DNA from 3 places in the Arthrobacter sp. StoSoilB5 genome. Region 3 is predicted to be linked to each of the others. Evidence: riboswitches for the same ligand, from Rfam matches in the RefSeq annotation. Region 3 holds a riboswitch; each other region holds the start of a gene.

Region 1 (7,542 bases), 390 kb from region 3:
CTTCGGCAGTGGCGGAGGACCGCACAGCGACGGGGGCGGCGTCTCCCAACTTTTGATACGCCGCCCGGACCGACTCGGCGACGTCGGTGGGTACTCCGGCGTCGAGCACCAACGACCTCGCCCGGGCCGCGAGCCTATTGAGTTCGTCCAGGTCAGATGCCGCGACGTCCTGCAGAAGTGCAACGACGTCCTCCATCCCAATCGCTGAGAGGGCGTAGCGGTAGGCGGACGTTGTGAGACAAAAACCTGGCGGCACCGGCAGGCGGGCGGCACTCAACTCGCCGAGATTGGCAGCCTTGCCGCCTACCTCGGGGAGCATGTCCGCCCGGATGTCGGCAATATCCCGAATGAACACCGGGGCGTTTACATCCGGGCCCGCATTGTTTTCCTGCCGGTGTTTCCCAGGCTGCTGGTTATCCATGGGCGGTGCGCGCCAGCGCTCTAAGCCGCGCCGAGCATGGGTCCGAATTTGGGACGGTCCGCGAGTCGCGGATCCTCGCGGTCCGGAACAACGAGGACCGGCCCCTTGGCGTGATGGAGAACGCCATCGGAGGTGGAACCAAGGAGCATGCCCGCGAAACCACCGCGGCCCCGCGTACCGAGGACAACCAGCTCCACCCCGCGGCTGGCCTCAACCAGGACGTCAACGGGTGAGCCGTCCCTCAGCTCGGTTTCCAGAGGCAGCTGGGGAAAATGGCTGCGAAGCCAGGCGGCACCTGCATCCAACTGCACTTTGATGTCCGCAAACAAGGCATCGCGGTCCAAGGGTGCCGGCACCCAGGCCAAGGAGCCGCTGTACTGCGGGACTGCGCATATGACGCGGAGCTTGGCCCCCATCCGCTGGGCTTGTTCGGCTGCCTCGAGGACGGCGACGCGGGCTTGTTCGGAACCGTCCACGCCCACTGCTACGACGTTTTCCACCGTGCGCGGCCCGGCCTTGGCGTGCTCAGCCTTGATGTGCTTGTCCGCGGTGTTCTCACCCAAACGGTCGGCGCAGTAGAGCGGGACCGTCACGGTAGGGCATTTAGCGTGGGCAGGCAAGGCGCTGCTGACCGAACCCAGGAGACGCCCGACGAAGCCGCCGCGGCCACGGCTGCCAAAGACCAGGAGCGCGGCGTTCGCGGAGAGATCCAGGAGGACACCCGCGGCATCGCCGTTCTCCACAGACGCATCGACATCGATGTTGTAACCCGAGACCTTATCCATGGCCTGCTTGACGATGGCTTCCGCGCCCTCGCGGATCACAGAATCGTCTACGGTGGCGTATCCGCCGTCGAGGCCGGATGCTGCGAAGATGGGCACCGAATACGCCGTGACTATATGCAGGGGAAGCTGGCGGCGTTCCGCCTCACGAGCAGCCCAAACCAGGGCGCATTGACCATGCTCGGAACCGTCCACTCCGACGACGATTCCACCAGGCGCCACTGCTTGGTCCTCGCCGTCCCGTGGTTCTTCAATGTGTCTGCCGTGCTGGTCCATTGGGCCCGCCTCTCCACCTACTGCTTGATGTTCCGGCCATTCTGCCAGAGGTTCTCCGTACCGGTGTTCCCTTGCTGGTGTGCAACCAATAGCCGGGGCCGAAGAAACCCGCGGGTTCTCCTTCCAATGCCCACTATTCTCGGTTGGCATTACCGAATCAAGGCGACTTTGGGCTATGTGCATAACGGTCCGGGCTCGGTTTTCGACACCTTCATCGACCTCTGGATTGCGCTGCCGATGAACATCCAAAACACGCAGTCGCCGAGGCTATCCATGGCAGAAAAAGTTCGGTAGTGTTCGAGTCACCGAATGGCCGGCAAAAGTGTCCCAGGACACAATCCGGCCATTTATTTGCGGCCGCTTGGGGAACTCGGACGCGATCCCACGCGCTGCTGAAAGGCACACACGTCAAGGAGGAACCCAAGCAGTGTCACTCACTCCTGATTCCGTCACGGAACGGACTACCACCGTGGTGATCGGCACCGGCCTCTCCGGGTTGGCTGTTGCCAGCGAGCTCAGCCGCTATGGCGTGGGTTCCATCGTGCTGGACGGCTTTGGTGCTTTATCGGCCACCGGACCATCAGTCCATACGGGAATGCTCCAACGCTGCGACGCTGCCGACCCCGCAGCAATGCAGGAACGCAACGAGATCCTGCGCCACTTGCGCAACTACGCCGCCAGCCACCATCTGGATGTCCGCAACACCACACGCGCTGTTCGCCTGGACTTCCTCGGTGGAGACTCCACGCTGCAACTTGGATATGGACTCGCAGCGAGCCTGAACACGGCCAGCCTCAAGGCCGGGCTAAGTGTTTACGGGCCGCTTGAATCCACCCCACGGCAATGGGCCGTGCATACGGCCAGTGGAGTCCTCCTGGCCGACCACATTGTGGTGACGCGCTGCGCCCAGAGTCAACTGCGCCGCATGCTGGCCGATCTCGGAATCGCCATTGGCCAGAACCTCGTGGCAGCCATGCGTGCCGTCGGCATGCACTTGGTGGGCGTTGGCGAACTCATCACCCCCACGCCCAAGGAAGTACTCCGGCAAGCCAAAGCCGTGGGGCAAGCGATCTCATCCAAGGTGGCTCTCCCAGCTGGGCCGGGCATCGCCCTGGCGTAGAAACCACCGAAGGCCAGTTCAGTCCTTGCCTTAAACGAACAAAAATTAACTCAAAAGAGCGGTACGTAAAGGGTCGATTGCTAAAGGGCCGGTTACGAAAAAAGGCCGATGCCTTCGAAGACTTTGGTCCTCGAAGGCATCGGCCTTTTGAGCTGGAGCGTGAAGCTTAGGCGCCAGCGCGTACGTACGTGATGGGGCCTGTTGCGGTAAGCCAGCTGATCGGGTGGATGCCCGTCTGGTTACCGTTGATGCCACCGCTGATGGCCTGGCCGTTGCCGATGTAGATAGCTACGTGGCCGGACTGGACGATCATGTCACCGGGCTGGGGGTCGCTGACAACCTTGCCGTAGTTCATGAACTGCATGGGTGCGAGGTCGCCAACCGGAATGCCTGCGGAGCCGAGGGCCCTTTCGACCATCGCGGTGCAGTCCTGGAAGATGCCGATCTGGGCGTAAGCCGAGGCGACCATGGCAGCGTTAATGCCACCAACAGCCGGAGCTGCAGCAGCAGGGGCAGCCGCGACGGGAGCGGCAGCAGTGGTTGCCGCCGCCTGAACGGTAGCGGTCGCAGGAGCCTTGGCCGCCGGGGCCGGAGCAACGGGCGCCGGCTTTTCAATAACGGGAGCCGCTACGGAAGCAACCGCAGGGCGCTCGAAGTTGACCTTGGCCGTGGATGCGGCCGTAACAACCTTGGTGGGACCCTCGGTGACGGTCTCGGCGACCGTAGCAGGGCTGGAGTCGCGCTGAACAGGGGTTTCTGCTGCGTGGGCAGCAATGGAACCCGTAAGGACGAGGCCCGAAGCTGCTGCGATGACAGCGGCCTGGCGACCTGCGCCCGAGGCGTTGCTGGCAACGGCCTTGGAGATTGAGATGAACGGATTAGGACGTACGCTGTCCGCCTTACGACGGCCGCGAAGAATGCGTGAAGACATGAAAGAGCCTCTCCCGATGCCTGCGAGGTTAGCTGTCGGATTCGGATGGGAGTCACCCGGCCACTATCCCCCGCTGTTCAGCGGAAGCTTCGTGACTTCACCCCAAGGCGCGCTCTGAAAGCGGGCCAAAATGGGTTCCCCGTCTCTGCCGTAGGTTTGTCTGCGAACGGATTCCGGACTGCGGCAGAGCTAGGCAATCAGGCCGGAAGTGCCCGCTACGTGGAACAGGCACAGGTACAACCGTACAGGAAGATCATCTCAAAGTCACATTTACGTAACGAGAAGTTCAGTTTTGGCGTGTCGCGGTGACCATTTCGAGATCTTCGCAAGTATGTAGAAAACCTTGTTATTCCGGGGAATTTTCGCCATCCGGGTCGTTGGGAACCGCGAGTTTCTTCCGGGCTGTAACAGCGAGGAAGATCACCAGGGCAATCGCCACCACGGCGAGGCCAACGATGCTCCAGGGGAAGGGCTGGGAAGCGGCCGGAGCCGGCTCAATGTTTTCGGTACCGGGGGCCGCCGTGCCCGCCGTCGGAACAGCCACCGAAGCCGACTGGGAGGCACCTGCCTGGCCGCTCGCCGTCGTCGTGCTTGTCCCGGATGCCGTAAACGTAAAGGTGCCCTCGATGGGGTGCGAGTCGGAGCTGACCACGCGCCAGACCACCGTGTATTCGCCGGCCGGAGCACCCTGCCGAAGTTTCTGCACGGCCATGTTGTCGATGATTTCCACTGCGCCGTCCGCCCAGTTTTCGCCACCAGAGGTGACAGTCACACCCGAGCCGATGGCCAGCGGCCGGTTGTTGAACGTGATGGATACCGACGCCGGCACTTCAGTCACCCGGGCACCGTTCGCCGGGTTTGTTGATTCGGCGACGTCGTGGGCGGAGGCCGGGGCGGCGGCAAACAGCAACGCTGAAGCGAAAGCCAGCGCGGCGACGACGGCGGCCAGAAGCGGGCGGATGGTACGCATGGGGCGGTTTCTCCTAGTGTTGGCTTCCTTACAGACTAGGCGAATCGTCCCAGCGGCCCACATTGGCGGGCATAGGATTTGAGAGCAAACTCCCCCGATCCCCGGAGACCTTCATGCTTAAACAAGGTTCTGCAATCGACCGTTACTTCAAGATCTCCGAACGCGGTTCCACGTACTCGCGGGAAATACGTGGCGGATTCGCCACCTTCTTTGCCATGAGCTACATCGTTGTGCTGAACCCGCTGATCCTTTCCGGGGCAGACTCCAGCGGAGCTTCGCTCGGCTTCACGGCCGTCGCGGCCACTACGGCCTTTGTGGCCGGTATCCTCACCATCCTCATGGGCGCTTGGGCGAAGCACCCCTTCGCCGTGGCAACTGGCCTTGGCGTGAACGCATTCGTAGCGGTGACAGTTGCCTCCCACCCGGAGCTGACGTGGCCGGACATGATGGGCCTTGTGGTGCTTTCGGGCGTCACCATGCTGATCCTGGTCCTCACCGGATTCCGCACGGCCGTTTTCAAAGCCGTCCCGGAAGCTCTCAAGACGGCAATCGTGGTGGGCATTGGCCTCTTCATCGCCCTGATAGGCCTTGTCAACGCAGGCTTTGTCCGGCGCATCCCGGATGCCGCGGGCACCACTGTCCCGCTCGGCCTGGGTGTGGACGGCAAGCTGATGGGGTGGCCTACGTTGGTTTTCGCTGTCGGCCTGATCCTGACCATCGCGTTGGTAGTGCGAAAGGTCCGCGGCGCGATCCTGATCGGCATCGTGGTCTCCACTGCCCTGGCCGCCATCCTCGAATTCACGCTCCATATTGGCCCAAGCTTCGACGGCAAGAACGTCAACCCTCGCGGCTGGTCCCTCGTGGCTCCCACACTTTCCGAATGGGGCGCTCCGGACCTCTCCTTGATTGGTAAAGCCAACCCCTTCGGCGCCTTTGAGCACCTCGGTTTCGTGGCCGCCGCGCTGCTGGCTTTCGTGATCCTCCTCAGCATCTTCTTCGACGCCATGGGCACCATGGTGGGCCTGGCCAACGAGGCCGGAACCGTGGACGAGCACGGCAACATTCCCAACGTGGACCGCGTCCTCCAGGTTGATGCCCTCGGGGCAATCGTCGGCGGCGGCGCATCCGTTTCGTCCAACCAGATCTTCGTCGAGTCGGGCGCGGGTATTGGCGAAGGTGCCCGCACTGGCCTCGCCTCCATTGTCACGGGCTTGCTCTTCCTGGTGGCGATGTTCTTCACGCCGCTCATCAACCTTGTCCCGTTCGAGGCCGTCGCTCCTGCGCTGGTGGTTGTGGGCTTCATGATGGTGTCCCAGGTGGGGAAGATCGACTGGCAGGACTGGGGCGTCGGCATTCCCGCGTTCCTGACCATCGCCCTCATGCCTTTCACGTACTCCATTGCCAACGGCCTCGGCGCAGGCTTCATCTCCTACGTCCTTATCCGTTCGTTCCAGGGCCGGGCGCGGGAAGTCCACCCGCTCATGTGGGCCGTTGCAGCGGCGTTCCTGCTGTTCTTCGGGATCGGAACTGTGGAGGAGCTGTTGGGCATCAAGTAGCGCTTAGCTGAAGTCCGGGATTCCGGACACGCCCCGTGCTGGATTGCTGGTTTTTGGGTCCGTCGTCAGGTGTGCTTGAAAGTATGGGATCAAGAACCAGCACCAGCCTCACCGTAGATGTCAGCCCGACGCCGTGGACCGGCCGCTTTGACGGCGACGGCGACGAACACCGACGCTGGTGGCAAGCCGTAACACCCCACAATTCCACAGCCGCCGCAGCTGCCTTACGCCCCGCCGTCGTCCTGGGTTTCTGCAGCGACGCTGGCGTGCGGCGCAACAAGGGCCGCGTAGGTGCCGCCGCGGCTCCGGCCGCTATCCGCTCGGCGCTGGCCCCGCTGGCCTTCCACCTTGACCGTGACGTGTTCGACGCCGGTGACGTGGTTGTGGAGGACGACTCACTGGAAGATGGACAACAGCGCGCCGGACGCGCCATTTCTGAACTGCTCGACGCCGGAAACCTCACGGTCGTGCTCGGCGGAGGCCACGAGACCGCGTTTGCCAGCTATTTGGGCCTGGCCGGTTCGGAGACTGTGCGTAGTGGCAAGCGGCTGGGCGTCCTGAACCTGGATGCCCACTTTGACCTGCGTGACGAGCCCACTCCGAGTTCCGGCACGCCGTTTCTCCAGATGGCCCAGGAAGAACGAGCCGCCGGACGCGAACTGCACTACGCCGTCGTCGGTATCTCCGAACCCAACAACACGCGCACGCTTTTCGACACCGCGGACCGTCTCGGCGTGAAATACCTGCTGGACGAGGACTGCTCCGCAGAGCGCGTGGAGACGTTCGTGGCCGACTTCGTGGCTGGAATCGATGTGCTTTACCTGACGATCGACCTGGACGTGCTGCCGGCTTCGGTGGCACCGGGCGTCAGCGCCCCTGCTGCGTACGGGGTGCCACTGCCCGTGATCAATGCCGTTTGCCGCCAAGTAGCCGCGAGCGGGACACTGCGGCACTTGGACGTTGCTGAGCTGAACCCGGGCTTCGACATCGATGGACGAACCGCGAAAGTGGCAGCACGGCTGGTGAACACACTGTTGGCCTAGGGCCTGTTCCCAGGCGCTGTCCTCCGTTTAGCCTGTGTGGAGGTGCGGAGGGACGGATGGCGATGGGCGCAACTCCTGTGCAGGACAAGTGGGCCTGGGTGGCCGGACCCGTTGCTGTCGCTTTGGGTCTTTCCGCGCACGTCGTCTCAGGTGGCAGCGCCCCGGCGATGCCCGTACTGCTGGCCTTTGTTGCCCTCGCTGCCCTGGCCGCGCAATTGATTGCCCGCTGGATCCATGGGCCTTTGCTGTTGTTGCTGTTGTCCGGCCTGGCCCAGCAGTTGCTGTTCTTTGGTTTCGACGCCTTGAGCGGCTCGTTTGCCGGCGCCGGATTCCTTGACCATTTGCACGGGCAGGCGCAGCAACCAGTGGACGTACCTGCGGACAGTCAGGCGGGCTCAGGCCAGGTGCACACTGCTGACCTCATGCTTTACACGCATGCTGCT
Region 2 (7,542 bases), 220 kb from region 3:
AGCCACCGTTGGCGTAGTAGGCGAGGTCGCCGGGCTGGGCTTCAGCTGCACTGACCGTGCGGCCGAGGGAGAGGTAGCCGGCCGGCCAGTCGTGGAAGTGAATGCCGACGGCGGCCAGCGAGTTGGTCACCAGCATGGTGCAGTCCTGCGTGACGCCAAGCTGTGCGTAGGCCGCTGCGGCAATAGCTGCACCGAGACCACTGGAGGCCGCGGGCGCCTTGGCTGCGGGGGCAGTGTTGACTGCCAGAGTGGCGTTGCCGCCAGCAGCCGGCGCAGATTCCTTGGCCGGGGCCTTCTCGACCACAGGAGCGGGTGCTTCCACCGTGGTGACCACGGGGCGCTCGTAGGAGATGGCAACGCTCGAGTCGGCAGCAATGGTGGCCTGGGCAACCGTCTGCACGTCAAGGGCGGACGCGGATGTAGATTCGCGCTGGACATTGGTGTCCGCAGCATTTGCAGCCACGCCGCTGGTCAGGACAAGGCCCGATGCAGCTGCGATCACTGCTGCCTGACGGCCAACGCCACCGGCGTTGTCGCTGACAGCCTTTGCGATGACGGCAAGTGAGCTGGTCTTGGGGGCCTCAGCTCGATGCCGTGCAACCTTGTTTGCACTGGTCATGATTACTCTCTTTTCGTATCCGCGCACGCTGGGGTCGCACGCGGGTTATGGGCGGCCAGCACATGGGGGGCATGCTGGCTTACCCCGAATGGGATTTTCCTAGCGGAGGGTGAAGAACGAGGATGTGCCGGTGGAGGCCACGGAGTGCAGCAGGGTGCCCTGGCTGGGGTTCAGCGCGCTGATCATCATGCCGTTGCCGACGTAGATGCCAACATGGGCTCCGCCGTTCTGCATGACGAGGTCGCCGGGAGCTGGCGTGCTGGTGGGCGTCATGACCGTCCAGGCATTGACGCGGGGGATGCTGATGCCGGCCTGGGCGTAAACCCACTGGGTGAATCCGGAGCAGTCCCAACCATTGGGGGAAGTGCCGCCCCAAACGTAGGGGTGGCCGATGCCGGTGTAGGCAATGGCTGCGAGTCCGGAGGCTGCCGCGCTGGAAGCGGAATCCTTGGCCGTGGAGGACAGGGCAGAGAGTGCGCCGTTCGCCTGGCTATCGCTAGTCTGCGTGCGCTGGGAGGCCCGCTGAACCTTGGGGGCTTCCTTGGTGGCCACTACCGGGCTCTCGAAGGAAACGGTTGCGGTGGGCTCGGCGGTGACAACTGCGGTGGCTACCAACTGCTGGGTGCTGGAGCTTTCCGACTTGGAAACGTCGGTATCTGCGGCCTGGGCCGGGAGTCCGACGCTGAGAACGAGTCCAGAGGCTGCGGCCAGAACGGCGGCTTGGCGGCCTACGGTGCCTGCATTGGTTGAGACAGCCTTGGAAAGGTTGTTCAACGGGTTCGTACGAACCAATTCGGCGCGATGGCGCGCAGGGGTAGTGCGTGATGACACGAAGGTAGCCTCTCCCAATGCCTGCGAGGTGAGCTGTCGGATTCGGATGGGAGTCATCCGGCCGCGCGGCTTCCGGGAAGCTTTTGCGACTTAACCCCAAGGCCTTCTGATTCGAAGACCAAAATTGGTTCCCCCGCCCCTGCCAGACGATTTTTGCGAACGGACCTTGAGTGGTGGCAGAGCTAGGCAATCCACCCAAGTGCATCGGCCCCCTAAAAAGCCGATGCGCTTTAGACGGTACAACAGATATTCGTGAATGTCACATTCAGGTCACGGGGCGTGTCATCAATGCGAGAGAGCACCATCAACTAGCTCAGAGCCAACCCATGGGATCTACGACCTCGCCATTTACCTGGACCTCAAAATGGAGGTGGCAGCCGGTGGATGCGCCCGTGGTGCCGCTGAGCGCGACGGTATCGCCACGGTTGACGGTCTGGCCCACCTTGACGTTGAAGGACGACAGGTGGTTGTACGTGGTCTCGAGGCCGTTGCCGTGATCAACCACTACGCGGTTGCCTCCGCCATACTCATGCCAGCCCGCGAACGTGACCTTGCCTGCGGCTGCGGCGTGAACAGCGGTACCGCACTGGGCCACGAAGTCCTGGCCACGGTGGAAGTCACCCGTGCCGCCGGTGAGCGGGCTGACGCGATAGCCAAAGGGCGACGCCGTGACCAACTTGTCCAGTGGACTGCCCAAGGTGCCAAGTGAGGAGGCGCGCTGGATGCTGCCCGCAGACTGCGCGCTCAGCAGCTGCTTGAGCTTGCCGTCAGGATCGGCTGCGGTGGCGACCGCTGCGCGGCTGAAATCGATTTTGGCAGACGCTGCCGCAGAAACCTCGGGCTGGCTGCCACCGGGCACGGTCAGGGCCGCCTCAGTCTGACCGGACTCGGATGTGGCCATGACGGGGCTTGTGGCCGGCAGACCTACAGTCAGGGCAAGTCCGGTGGCGGCAAGCGCAACTCCGGCTTTCTGCCCGACACCACTGGCTGCGGCGAAGTCGGCTACCTGGCGCAATGGGCTCTTGCGGCGGCGCACCTGACGCGGGGTGTCGCGTGGCCGGATCTCCATTGCGGCGCGGGCTGGCCGCAGCTCAGCAGCGGGGCCGGACGCGCGGCGGCGACCCCTGACGTTCTGCGATGTCAAACTCTGTTCCTCTCTAGAAAGCCTGCGAAGTTAGCTGTCGGATTCGGGTCAGAGAGTTCAAAGACCCGGTCCGCACGAAGCGCAAACGGCACACAGGTATCCCAAGGAGGACTTGCGTTAGTAGGCACTTCTGCTGCGGACTTCACCCCAAGGCTGCTTCTTTAGGCAGCCGCTTGTGGTTCCCCCGCCTCTGCCAGTAGTTGATGACACACCTGATCCGCTGGCAGAGCTCGGCTCCAGATCAGGTAACGCTTTGGTATCGGCGCTAGTAGATAACTATAGGCGATTAAAGTCCGCAGTAATAAATTCGTTATCTTTCGAAACACCGTGTTGTGGCGTGGCTCCATACCATCAATCGCGGAAACCCGCAGGTCACACGCGCGCCAAAGACCCCAACGTGAGATCTGACACGCCGGAAAGTCAGCTAACGGCGACGAAGACGTGCGCGGCTACCTCGGGAGGCAGCTCAAGCGCTCCTTCAATGCCGGGAACGCGAACAGAGATGTACTCCCCCACCCTCTCCAAGGAGACGGTGGCGCCGGGACGAATCCCGCCTTCATCAAGCTGGGTGAGGAGTTCCGGCTCAACCTGGATGGGCTCAGCGAGTCGGCTGACGACTACGCGTGAATCGGCGGCGTACCCGTCCATCGCGTGCAGCAGGTTGACGTCCAGGCGTGCAAGGGGCTGGCCGGCGAGGCCGCCAAGTGCCTCCAGACCCGGGATGGGGTTGCCATACGGCGACTCGGTGGGATGTTCCAACAACTCATACAACCGCCGCTCCACACGTTCGCTCATGACGTGCTCCCAGCGACATGCCTCGTCATGGACATACGCCCAGTCGAGACCAATGACGTCCGCCAGAAGCCTCTCGGCAAGGCGGTGCTTTCGCATGACTTCAGTGGCCCGCTTGCGTCCGACCTCGGTCAGCTCCAGGTGACGGTCGTTGGACACAATCACCAGGCCGTCGCGCTCCATGCGTCCGATGGTCTGGGAAACTGTGGGTCCCGAATGGCGCAAACGCTCGGCAATACGTGCGCGAAGAGCCACGATGTTCTCTTCTTCAAGCTCCAAAATGGTCCGAAGATACATCTCAGTGGTATCGATCAGATCCGTCATCCAGCTCAGCTCTCCTCGAACGCATTTGTTGCGTAATCTCCACCGTACCGCGTCCCAGCCAAGGTGGACGGTGTGCAATCGACACCTCAGGAACGCCAACCCTAGCCTAGCTTATTTGGAATTACTCTGGATAATGTTTCCGCGGGCACGAATGCCCGTAGTCGTTCAGGCATTCCACGTGGCGGACTATGACAACCGCAGATTCCTGAGCGCGGGCCCGGTCAGGCAGAATGATGGAGTCGAAGGGGCAGCCGATGCCACCTGCCACCTCCCCTCTCTAACCGATACCCATTGGAGCCACACGTGAGCGACAACAGCATCACTATTCCCGCCGACCTGCTGCCCAAGGACGGACGCTTCGGCGCAGGACCCTCCAAGGTCCGCCCGGAACAGGTCCAGGCCTTGTCCGCCGCATCGACCACCATTCTTGGCACATCCCACCGTCAGGCGCCCGTCAAGAACCTGGTGGGCTCGGTCCGCGAAGGACTCAGCCAGTTCTTCCGCGCACCTGAGGGCTACGAGGTTGTCCTCGGCGTCGGCGGCTCCACCGCTTTCTGGGACGTAGCGACTTTCGGCCTGGTTGAGAAAAAGGCCCAGCACCTTTCCTTCGGCGAGTTCGGTTCCAAGTTTGCGGCGGCCACCAACAAGGCCCCCTTCCTCGATGCATCCTCCATCATCAAGTCCGAGCCCGGCACGCGGCCGTCCCCCCAGGCCGAGGCCGGCGTTGACGTCTACGCGTGGCCCCAGAACGAGACTTCCACGGGTGTTGCCGCCCCGGTCAAGCGTGTAGAAGGCGCCGACGCCGGTTCGCTCGTCCTGGTGGACGCCACCTCAGCCGCTGGCGGGCTGGACGTGGACGTCGCCGAATCGGATGTCTACTACTTCGCCCCGCAGAAGAACTTCGCCTCTGATGGCGGCCTGTGGCTGGGCCTGTTCTCCCCCGCAGCCCTGGAGCGCGCCGCGCGCATCAAGGCAAGCGATCGCTGGATCCCGGACTTCCTGGACCTGCAGACCGCAATCGAGAACTCCAAGCTGAACCAGACGTACAACACGCCTTCGCTGTCCACGCTGCTGACGTTGGATGCGCAAGTGCAGTGGCTCAACAGCAACGGTGGAATGGACTTCGCCAGCAAGCGCACGGCGGACTCGGCCAGCCGCATCTACTCCTGGGCCGAGGCCTCCGAGTACGCCACACCGTTCGTCGCCAAGGCTGAGGAGCGCTCCAACGTCATCGCCACCATCGACTTCGATGACTCCATTGACGCAGCGGCGATTGCCAAGATCCTGCGCGCCAACGGCGTGGTGGACACTGAGCCCTACCGCAAGCTCGGACGTAACCAGCTCCGCATCGCCACCTTCGTGGCAATCGAACCTGACGACGTCTCAGCCCTGCTCGCCAGCATCGACTACGTCGTGAGCGAACTGAAGAAGTAGAACGTACGACGTAACTGCCGCGGTTTTCCGCGCAAGGGCAGGTGCCGGCGTCGTCTGGGTTATTCCCGGACGGCGCCGCTGCCGTTAATCGACTGGCCGTTACTCGCCTGGGTTAGCAGATTCGGGAGAGTCATCGGCAGCAACGTCGGCTTCAACTGCGTCATCGTCTTCATCGGATTCAGCGGCATCCGATGCTTCGGCGGCGTCGTCTTCTTCAGCCTGAACGGCTTCCTCCGACACCTCCTCTACCGTCTCCTCCACCAAGGGTGTCTCGTCCTCCGGGCGGACACGCTTTGCCCATGGCACCCATTCCGGGGCCAGGATGGAGTCCTCTGAGGGCAGGAGGCCGAGCTCGCTGACCGTTACGATCTTTGACCGGGAATTGCGGGTGATCACGGCGTACCACTGCCACCCGCCGTACCCTGCAAGCTTCGACTCGAAAAGGTGCGTGACTACGCGATCGCCCTCGGACTTTGCGCCGATGTGGGCACCAACCTCGCCGGGGTTCGCGATGGTCTCCACCGCTTCCCTTGCCACGTCGACGGCGGCGGCCAGGAACGCATCCGGCTTGCCGGTGCGCCACACGGGGATGCCGGCCCGCGGCTTCGCTGGGACCGGCTTCCGCGCAGGGGTATCCCCGATGACAGGAATGTCGGCGGCAGTGACGGCCCCAGGGCTGGCCTGCGCGTCCCTTCCGGACTTTGTATCCTGTGCGGATTCCGATGTCATGGCGGTTCCTAGGCTTCCAGCTCGTCGGCAACCTTGCGCAGCGCCATGCCGATGGCCTTGGCCTTGTTGCCTTCCGGGTACTTACCGGACGACAAAGTACCGGACAAGTTATCCAGCACGGTCACGAGGTCCTGTACCAAAGGCGCCAGGTCCTTGGCGTTCATGCGCTTGGCCTTGGCGATGGAGGGCGTCTTGTCCAGGACCCGCAGGCCCAATGCCTGGGCACCGCGACGGCCATCGGCCACGCCAAACTCCACGCGGGTACCGGCTTTGAGCTCGGTTACGCCTGCGGGCAGCGACGTCTTGGGCAGGAATACTTCCTGGCCGTCTTCAGCCGCGAGGAATCCGAAGCCTTTTTCCTTGTCATACCACTTGACCTTGCCGGTGGGCACGTAATCAACCTTCTTCGTTCTTGCTTTGGAGACACGTCGCGCCGCCACCGCATCCACAGGGATCTGCGGGATCGAGGGAGACAGCACGGTCCGTGTTGGTCTGTTAGTTCAAGGTTATCCTGCCGGACCACCTATTCCCGCTTTGCGGCGCCTTTGCTGCGCCGTTGCTGCACCGTTCCTGAGACATAAGCGAGCCAATAGCCCATGGGCCTACGTCATGTTGCCCGGCTGCTAGCGTTAGGCGCATGACTTCCCCGGGTTACCGCCGCCCCCTCATGATTGTTGCCGCCGTGATCGCCGTCGTTTCCTTGGCCGCCGTCGGCGCAGTTATGGCTATCGCCTTCAATGGTGGAGTGGCACCCGTGTGGATCACATCCACGGCGCTTTATGGGCTGCCGGTTGCCTTTATGCTCGCTGTGGTCCTGGTGCTGGATGCCGTTCGTCAACGGCGCCGGCAGTAGTGAATCAAGCGCCCGTCACAAGCGAATCAACCGGGGCGGCTTTGCCCTGCCCACACATCAGCGGCCCGGTGGCGGTAACGTTGGATTGATGTCCCTTATTCGCGCGCTCAGCAAGGAACTGGAAGCGCGCAGCGACAATTCGCTGCGGGCCTTGTTTGCCGCGCGGCCTGACCTGATTTCCCCCATGGCGCCGGACTTCGCCGCACTGGCGGCCCGGGCCAGCGCACGTGTCAGCGTGCAACGGGCGTTGGAGCGCCTGACGAAACCTGAAATGCAGGTGTTGGAAACACTCCATTTGTGTACCAACGCCGATACTGGCCACAGTGTTTCCGCCGCCGGCCTCAAGAAAGTCATTGCGGGTTCCACCCTGTCAGCGCTGGAACCGATCCTCGCCAAACTTCAGGAGTTGGCCCTGGTCCACCGGGCCGATCCCCCTGCAGCGTCAAATTCACAATCCAATTCCAGGCAACGGTTCTACCTTCCAGTAGGAAGCCTGAAGGACGTGATCGGCATCTATCCGGCTGGCCTGGGCCGAAGCTACACCGAGTTGGTCAGGCTGCAGCCGGCTTTCGCCCAACGCGTGGTTCAGCTCGTAGCCGAGCTCCACCAATACGGCCTGGATATCCACCCCGCAAGCACGCCCATGGATGCTGCCTTGTCCCTGCAGCGCTGGACCTCAAGTCCAGAGAATGTACGCGCCATCCTGGCGACGGCACCCACAAGGACTGTCGGCCTGCTGGACAAGTTCGGCAGTTGGGCCATGGGCGCTGTGCCCCAAGCTCAACGGCGGGCCTCCGTGACCCACGAAAGCGCCGA
Region 3 (7,542 bases):
CTCACGCCTGCTGCATTCGCGACGTCGTTGATGGTAACGGCCATGACTCCCCAATTTACGAGCAGTGATCCCGATCACTTGACCGGTTCAGTTGTTGGTAAGTAAACCGGTTCAGTTGACCTATGTCAAGCAGGATGAGGCGGGGCTTATTGCACGCTGGTGCGACGTGTCACTTCGGAACGGGGCAACGACGCGGGCAAGGGCCACGCTCCAGTGTTGCCCGGAGTTCCGCGATGGGGATGCGCCCCGTCACGAGATCGCGCGCCAGGCGCGCGATACCCCGCAGGTCAGCCGCAGCGGTCCGTACGACGTCGATATTTGGGTCGGGATTGTCGGTCCAGTCGACGGGGACTTCGTGAATGCGCAGGCCGCAGCGCTCAGCGATAACCAGGAGTTCGGTATCGAAAAACCACGAGTCGTCCCTAACGTGCGGCAGGATCCGATGGGCTACATCCGCGCGGATGGCTTTGAAACCGCACTGGGCGTCGGAGAATCGGGCGCCCAAGACCAGATGCAGCAGGATGTTGTAGCCGCGGGAAACCAAGGTGCTTCGGCGACCACCAATCGCATTGGAAGTCCGGGCTAGCCGTGTGCCAATGGCAAGATCCGAATGGCCGGAAATTACTGGTGCCAGCAGGGGAGCCACCGCGGCAAGGTCGATGGACATGCCGGCTTCGACGTAGGCCAGCACAGGTGAGGGTGAATGGAGCCAGACATGGCGGATCGCATTTCCCCGCCCTCGTTCCTGGAAGCGCAGGACCTTCAGGCTCGGGAGTTCGCGGGCCAGCCGTTCGGCAATTCTCAATGTGGTGTCAGTACTGGCGTTGTCGGCCACAGTGATCTGGAAGCTGTAAGGCAACGAGTCCACGAGATGCGCGTGCAGCCGGCGCAGGCTCCACTCGATGTGGCCTTCCTCGTTGAAGACGGGAACCGCGACGTCAAGGACGGGAACTGTTCCCCGGATGTTCACGGGAGACCGCCGCGACCGCTGTTGAGGCACGGCTGAAGCACCACAGTGCCCAGCGTGTGCAGCGTGCTGCACTGCGTTGCCCGCTGGATCTATGAGCGTCATGCATCCAGCATGCGGCCAGGGATTATGAGGGCCATAGGCAGCCGCTGTGATGTGACTGTGAAACGTGGAAAGCCTTGAAACGTGGAAAGCCTTCAAACGGGGAAACGGCCTGAACCGCGAAAACCGCCCCGGTTCCTGCCGGTCGCTTCAATAAACACTGCGAACGGCGGAAACGGGGCGGCAATCAGGCCCTGCACGATTGAGCCCGCTGGGGTGGGCTCAAGCCTGCTTCAGGGTTTGGCTTAGTACCAGTTGTTGGCCAAGTGGAAGGCAAGGGCGGCCGAGGGGGAGCCGTAGCGTTCCTTGATGTAGTTCAGGCCCCACTTGATCTGGGTCTGGTAGTTGGTCTCCCAGTCAGCGCCGGCAGTCGCCATCTTGGAAGCCGGCAATGACTGCACGATTCCGTAGGCGCCACTGGAGGCGTTGGTCGCGGTGGTCCGCCAGTTGGATTCCTTCTCCCACAGCGTGTTCAGCGCAGTCATTTCGCCCGGACCCCAGCCGTAGTTGGCGAGGATGCTGGCGGCGTACGCCTTGGCAGCTGCGGGATCGTCCACTGCCTTGGGGGCAGCTGCGGCGGCTGCGGCTGCAGCAGCGGCGGCATCTGCAGCCTGCTTGGCGGCTGCGTCAGCGGCAGCCTTCTCGGCGGCGGCTTGTGCGGCCGCTGCCTGGTCCGCGGCAGCCTTCTCAGCGGCGGCCTTCTCGGCGGCGGCTTGTGCGGCCGCTGCCTGGTCTGCGGCGGCCCTATCGGCGGCGCCCTTCTTGGCGGCAGCATCCAAGGAAGCTGAGATTTCCGCTGATTTGTTGCTGACCTGGGCGGTAGCCTGCGTCTCGGACGCCTGGCTCGTTTCCGGGAGGTTGAACGCAGCGTTTGCGGCCTGGCCGAGCGAGGCGACGCCCAAGGCGGCGGCAACGACTCCTGCAACAACGGACATCCGCTGCCCGGTCTTGCCACGGCGTGCAGCGTTCTTCAGAACGGTTTGCGACTTGGTCAGGGGAGCATTGTGTTCGTCACGGTGACGCGCGGAAGGGCGCGTCTGATCGTTGAATTCAGACATGTGTGATTACCTCTCAGCGCCTGCGGAGTTAGCTGTCGGGTTCGGATGAGGTCATCCGGCCGCGCGCGTAGCTGCGGCTTCACCCCAAGGGCAAGGAAAATACTGTGCCCGGAGACTCTGGGTCCCCCGTCTCTGCCTCGAATGAGAACGGAACTCCGGGAAGTGGCAGAGCTCGGCGCATCCCGGGTGTGGGGCCAGTTAGGGGCGACCCACCCTTTCGACGGTACAGGAGGTTTCGGCTTAAGTCACATTTAGGTAACAGAGATCACGATCACGGCGCGTCATGTTGCCCGATTCGTTATGCGCGTTCGTTTGAAACTGAGGGAAGCCGGAGGGCGAACTCAGTGCGTCCCGGCTTGGACGTAACTTCCACGCTTCCGCCGTGCGCTTGAACGATCGATTCGACAATGGACAAGCCCAATCCGGAGGTCCCCTCAGAGCCCGATCTTGCGGCGTCAGCCCGGGCAAATCGCGAGAAAATACGGCCTTGGAATTCGGGCGGAATGCCAGGCCCATCGTCAGTGACGGTGACCACCGCACTACCGTCAGCAGAGAGCATGACGCCTGTGACTACCGTGGTGCCGGGATCTGTGTGCTTGCGTGCGTTGGACAGCAGATTGGCCAACACTTGATGCAGTTGGGTTGCGTCACCGCGCACCGTAATCGGTTCGTCAGGGAGCTGGAGCTTCCAGATATGGTCCGGTGCCATCACCTTTTCGTCGCTGACGGTCTCGATCACCAGCTGCGTCAGGTCCACATCCGTGACCTTCAACGGCTGGCCTTCGTCCAGGCGCGCCAACAGAAGCAGGTCCTCCACTAGCGTGGTCATCCGTTCCGATTGGCTCTGGACGCGTGCCAAGGATTTTCGTCCATCGTCGGTGAAGTTCTCGGTCATGCGTAGCAACTCTGTGTAGCCGCGGATGGCGGTCAGTGGCGTCCGGAGTTCGTGGGACGCGTCGGCCACAAATTGTCGGACCTTGGTTTCGCTTTCCTGCCGGGCTGCCAGCGCCCTGGCAACGTTGTTGAGCATTTGGTTCAAAGCGTGGCCAACGCTGCCCACTTCCGTTCCCGGATGGGAGGCCGACGGCGGTACGCGCACCGCAAGTGCCACGTCACCGGCGTCGAGGGGCAGCCGCGAGACTTTCGTCGCGACTTCCGAAAGCTGCTCCAGGGGCCGCATGGTCCTACGGATAATGACGGTACCCGCGAGTCCGATCAGTACCAGGCCGCCAAGAGAAACAAACACCATGGTCCATACCAGCGATGCCTCGGCGTTTTGCTTGTCAGCCAACGGCAGTCCCGTCACGATCACGTCGCCGTAGGCGGTCTCAACGGCCACCAGCCGGTAGTCGCCATTGGACAATGAGCGGTCCACAGGCAGATTGCCGCGGGGGAGTGACAGCAGGACCTGCTTGTCTTCGGCCGAGAGTGCGGCGCGCCGTCCGTTGGCATCTATGAGGCCCGAGTTGATGACGGTGGAACCATCGATCCTCGCGTTGAGGGTCCCGGCACCTTGGCCGCGGGCCTCCAGGGGATCTGGCCGGCCGCTTGAAGGAAAGTTCGACGGCGGCCTGCCGAAGTCATTCGCGCGGCTGGACGCCTGCTCCAACTGCTTATCGAGTTGCTTGTTGAAGTACATGTCCATGGAGGCATAGCTGACCACCCCGACTGCACCACAAATCGCCACCAGCAATGCCATTGCCACCAGGACCAGTCGCGTGCGCAGATGCCAGGTAGAGGGATTGAACCAGCTCCGCTGGGTCTTGCGGGCTACTCCTGAAAGGGTGGACAAGGTTCAGTCCGCAGGCTTGATGACGTAGCCGGCCCCGCGGATGGTGTGGATCATCGGGGGGTGGTTGGCTTCGATTTTCTTGCGCAGGTAGGAAATGTACAGTTCCACGATGTTGGCCTGCCCGCCGAAGTCGTAGTCCCAGACGCGGTCCAGGATCTGTGCCTTGCTGACCACGCGCTTGGGGTTCTCCATGAGGTAACGAAGCAGCTCAAACTGCGTTGCCGTGAGCTGGATGTCCTCGCCGGCGCGGGAAACTTCGCGTGTATCCACGTTCAGGGTGAGATCGCCCACCACCAGTTCGGCGGTGTCCATGGCGGCTACGCCTGATCGTTGGACGAGCCTGTGCAGGCGCAGGAGGACCTCCTCCATGCTGAAGGGCTTGGTGACGTAGTCGTCGCCGCCGGCGGCAAGGCCTACGATGCGGTCCTGGACAGCATCCTTGGCTGTGAGGAACAGCGCAGGTACTTCGGGCGCGAAGGCGCGTATCCGGTTGAGGACCTCCACACCGTCAAATCCCGGAAGCATGACATCCAGCACCAGCACGTCAGGGCGGAAGTCCTTGGCAATCTTCACGGCTTCTGGTCCGTCGGCAGCTACCGCCACGGACCAGCCTGCCATGCGCAAACCCATGCTCATGAGTTCGGCAAGGCTGGGTTCGTCGTCCACTACCAGGGCTCGGATTGGGGAGCCGTCCGGGTGGGAGAGCTGGGGAAGGTTGTTGGTCATGGAGTGCGAGGAGGCCATGTGACAACTCTCCATTCTGCTGGTTTGCCGAGGCTTTGGCAGTCCTGTGAGGACGCTGTGAGATCAACACTAGCTACGTGGGAGTTAGGTGGCAGGAGTTCGTGGACCCTGGGCAGGCCCATACAGACTGTTTCTACGGCTTGTAGCAGATTTTGGAGCAAAAATTCGAGATCGGACCGGCTTGCGATTGGACAGCAAGTGTTTCAGATCTTGAGATTCCGTCCTTCTGTGCCGAATGGGAATCGGGGAGGACATCATGCCTTATCGGCCGAAGAAAATTCACCATATACCGAATATTTCTCGTCGAGACCGAATGAAATGACGTTCATTTTCAACGAGGGAAGAATTGTGATCTGCGGCACAATAGACCCTCTTGTCTCAAAATGTGGACGGTTTGGCGCTTTGTTACTTGCGTGTTGCCATTGTTACGTTGCACACTTCCAATGTGAACAAGAACTCAACAGCACCTGCAGCCGCAGCAATCTGGTCCAGCACACCCGCTGGCGACGAGACCCGCTGTTGTCGAATGCAAGCCTAACTTTCCACCCCAAAGAAGTTTCAGGCATTCGCCCCCTAGCCCAGCGTTGGGCGCCCTTCCCCAAACTCATTGCGGGGACAACCAGCATTCGAAGCCGCGATGACGGCTATTCACTTTTGAGGTAATCACTCCATGTCAGTTGCATCCGGTTACGTCCACATCTCAGTCCGAAACGCCAACAAGGCCGCTTCAAACGCAGGGCTCCGCCCCGGCTTCGGCAACCGTCCCGGGTACGCCCCCGCCACCCAGGGCAACGGCCAGCAGGCCCCCGGCTACGTGCCCCAGGGTTACAACCCCAACTCCTACGGCCAGTTGCGGGCAGTTCCCACCAACGAGCCAGCACCCATGACGGCGCCCACTCCCGTCATTGCGCAGTCTGACCGCCTCCGCCCCGTCGCCAACGACAACGTGGCCCGCGGCTTCGTGCTCTACATGGGCATCGACGAAGAGACAGCAGCAGCGGCTGGTACGTCCATCGCCAAGCTTGCCCAGGAAATCCGGGCCTATGCCCAGTCCCTCGTCACCGGCGCAGAGAGCTACGCTGCAGTCGCCGTTGCACCGGCCGGGGCACCCGGGTCCGCACTCGACGTCGTGCGTTCCACCTTCGGTGACCCCACGGTCGCAGCCCGCCAGCGCACCGAGGCTGCGCGCCCGGCACCGCAGCAGGAAGCCCGCCCCTCCGGCGTGCTGATCGACCTCGCCCGCCGCGAAGTCCACCTCGACGGTGAGTCGCTGAACCTGACGTTCAAGGAATTCGAGCTCCTCAACTACCTCGTCGAAAACGGTACCCGCACGGTTGGCCGCGACGAGCTGCTTGAGGGCCTGTGGCGCAACGCCGAAGAAGTGCCCAACGAGCGCACCATCGACGTCCACATCCGCCGCCTCCGCTCCAAGCTGGGCCGCCTTGCCAACACCGTGCGCACCGTACGTGGCCAGGGCTACCGCTTCTACGAGCACCCTGAGGTCATCGTCTGGGCCGCTCCGGAATACTCGATCTAAGCTACTGCTGCAGCAGAAAGGCGGCATATCCCTCTGCGCCTGCGCTCGTGCCTCCCCTCCGCCTCCCTGCCCTCGCAAGCTCGGTCAGGGAACCCGGGCGGAGTGGGCCCAGCAACAACGGCGCTATCGGGACATGCCGCCTTTCTGCTTTTGTAGTGCTCCCGTGAGTATTGGCCTCCGCCGCGGAGAGGGTTTGCCGCTATAGGGTTGGTTCATGAGTGACCATCACATCAGGCGCCTTGTGATCATGCGGCATGCCAAAGCGGATTGGCCCATGGGGGTTCCGGACCATGAACGTCCCCTCGAGGAACGCGGACACCGTGAGGCCCCACTGGCCGGAAGATGGTTGCTCAAGCATGGCGTCGTTCCAGACTTCATTCTGTGCTCGTCTGCGCTGAGGACCCGCCAAACCTGCACGTGGGTGTGCGATGAGTTGGGAGACAAGGCGCCGACGCCCAAGCTCGAGGACGGCCTGTACGCCGCCTCGGCAAACCGGATGTTGACCGTGATCAACCACGTCCCGGACACTGTCACCACCTTGATGGTTATCTCGCACATGCCTGGCGTCCAGGACCTGGCCATGCACCTCGCTTCGCGCGATTCGGACCATGATGCCTATATGGATGCCGCCACACGGTTCCCAACCAGTGCTTTGACAGTGATGGAGACTGACAAGCCATGGGCGGAGCTGGATGGGCAGGACGCCCGTCTGACGCACTTTAAAGTGCCGCGCAAGTAGCTACGCCCGTTGCTCAGCCCCTGACGGGCAGTTCGTGCTCGGCCGCCACTTCGCGCAGCAGGCGGACTGCATGCCGGATATTGGGGCTGGCGGTCATGGTTTTTCTGTACACGATTCCCACCGCTCGCTGCTGGATGGGGTTGACGACCGGCACGGCAACGACGCCCGGTGGCAGGGGCGGCCTGCCCAGCCGAGGCACCAGCGCTACGGCCACGGCCTGCTCCACCATGGCGATATGGGTGGAGAAGTCGGGATCGTAGACACGGATATCTGGGACCCGCCCCAGCCCGGCGAAGATCTGCAGGAGGGCTTCGTTGCAGATGGCGCCAGCCGGTGTACTGACCCAAATTTCGTCCAGCAGGTCTTCACGCTCGACGACGGTCCGTCCAGCAAGTTCGTGGCTGCTGTTAACGAGGACGTCGGCCTGGTCCAGGCACAGGTCTTCATGCACCAGATTCTCAGGAATGACAAGCGGCACGGAGTTCCAGTTGTGCACTACGGCAAGCTCAGCCTCGCCTGATGCAACCCGCTGCACGGCTTCACGCGGGTCCTCCGCCAGCACGCTGATTTCAAGTTCTGAATCCGTGGTGCCAATACGTCCGA

The links. Region 3 has a riboswitch for cyclic di-AMP ahead of LDN75_RS03760 (hypothetical protein). Riboswitches for the same ligand answer to the same signal wherever they lie in the genome.
Region 1: another riboswitch for cyclic di-AMP. It lies ahead of LDN75_RS01925 (NlpC/P60 family protein); the one in region 3 lies ahead of LDN75_RS03760 (hypothetical protein).
Region 2: another riboswitch for cyclic di-AMP. It lies ahead of LDN75_RS04755 (M23 family metallopeptidase); the one in region 3 lies ahead of LDN75_RS03760 (hypothetical protein).

The regions. Positions count from the first base shown of each region.
Region 1 is NZ_AP024646.1:386,680-394,221, reverse strand. Features, by position in the region: gene LDN75_RS01940 (PEP/pyruvate-binding domain-containing protein) at 1-421, opposite strand, end outside; gene LDN75_RS01935 (universal stress protein) at 442-1,479, opposite strand; gene LDN75_RS01930 (FAD-binding protein) at 1,907-2,599, shown strand; gene LDN75_RS01925 (NlpC/P60 family protein) at 2,766-3,530, opposite strand; cyclic di-AMP (ydaO/yuaA leader) riboswitch at 3,534-3,726, opposite strand; gene LDN75_RS01920 (copper resistance CopC family protein) at 3,877-4,500, opposite strand; gene LDN75_RS01915 (NCS2 family permease) at 4,614-6,056, shown strand; gene hutG (formimidoylglutamase) at 6,140-7,099, shown strand; gene LDN75_RS01905 (hypothetical protein) at 7,162-7,542, shown strand, end outside.
Region 2 is NZ_AP024646.1:1,001,213-1,008,754, reverse strand. Features, by position in the region: gene LDN75_RS04765 (NlpC/P60 family protein) at 1-619, opposite strand, end outside; gene LDN75_RS04760 (C40 family peptidase) at 719-1,450, opposite strand; cyclic di-AMP (ydaO/yuaA leader) riboswitch at 1,455-1,625, opposite strand; gene LDN75_RS04755 (M23 family metallopeptidase) at 1,764-2,594, opposite strand; cyclic di-AMP (ydaO/yuaA leader) riboswitch at 2,599-2,840, opposite strand; gene LDN75_RS04750 (metal-dependent transcriptional regulator) at 3,015-3,710, opposite strand; gene serC (phosphoserine transaminase) at 4,014-5,144, shown strand; gene LDN75_RS04740 (DUF3027 domain-containing protein) at 5,244-5,873, opposite strand; gene LDN75_RS04735 (cold shock domain-containing protein) at 5,882-6,265, opposite strand; gene LDN75_RS04730 (hypothetical protein) at 6,511-6,726, shown strand; gene LDN75_RS04725 (helicase-associated domain-containing protein) at 6,815-7,542, shown strand, end outside.
Region 3 is NZ_AP024646.1:780,466-788,007, forward strand. Features, by position in the region: gene LDN75_RS03750 (LacI family DNA-binding transcriptional regulator) at 1-44, opposite strand, end outside; gene LDN75_RS03755 (glycosyltransferase) at 170-1,072, opposite strand; gene LDN75_RS03760 (hypothetical protein) at 1,315-2,127, opposite strand; cyclic di-AMP (ydaO/yuaA leader) riboswitch at 2,131-2,315, opposite strand; gene LDN75_RS03765 (HAMP domain-containing sensor histidine kinase) at 2,426-3,919, opposite strand; gene LDN75_RS03770 (response regulator transcription factor) at 3,923-4,663, opposite strand; gene LDN75_RS03775 (winged helix-turn-helix domain-containing protein) at 5,334-6,200, shown strand; gene LDN75_RS03780 (histidine phosphatase family protein) at 6,415-6,939, shown strand; gene LDN75_RS03785 (LysR family transcriptional regulator) at 6,953-7,542, opposite strand, start outside.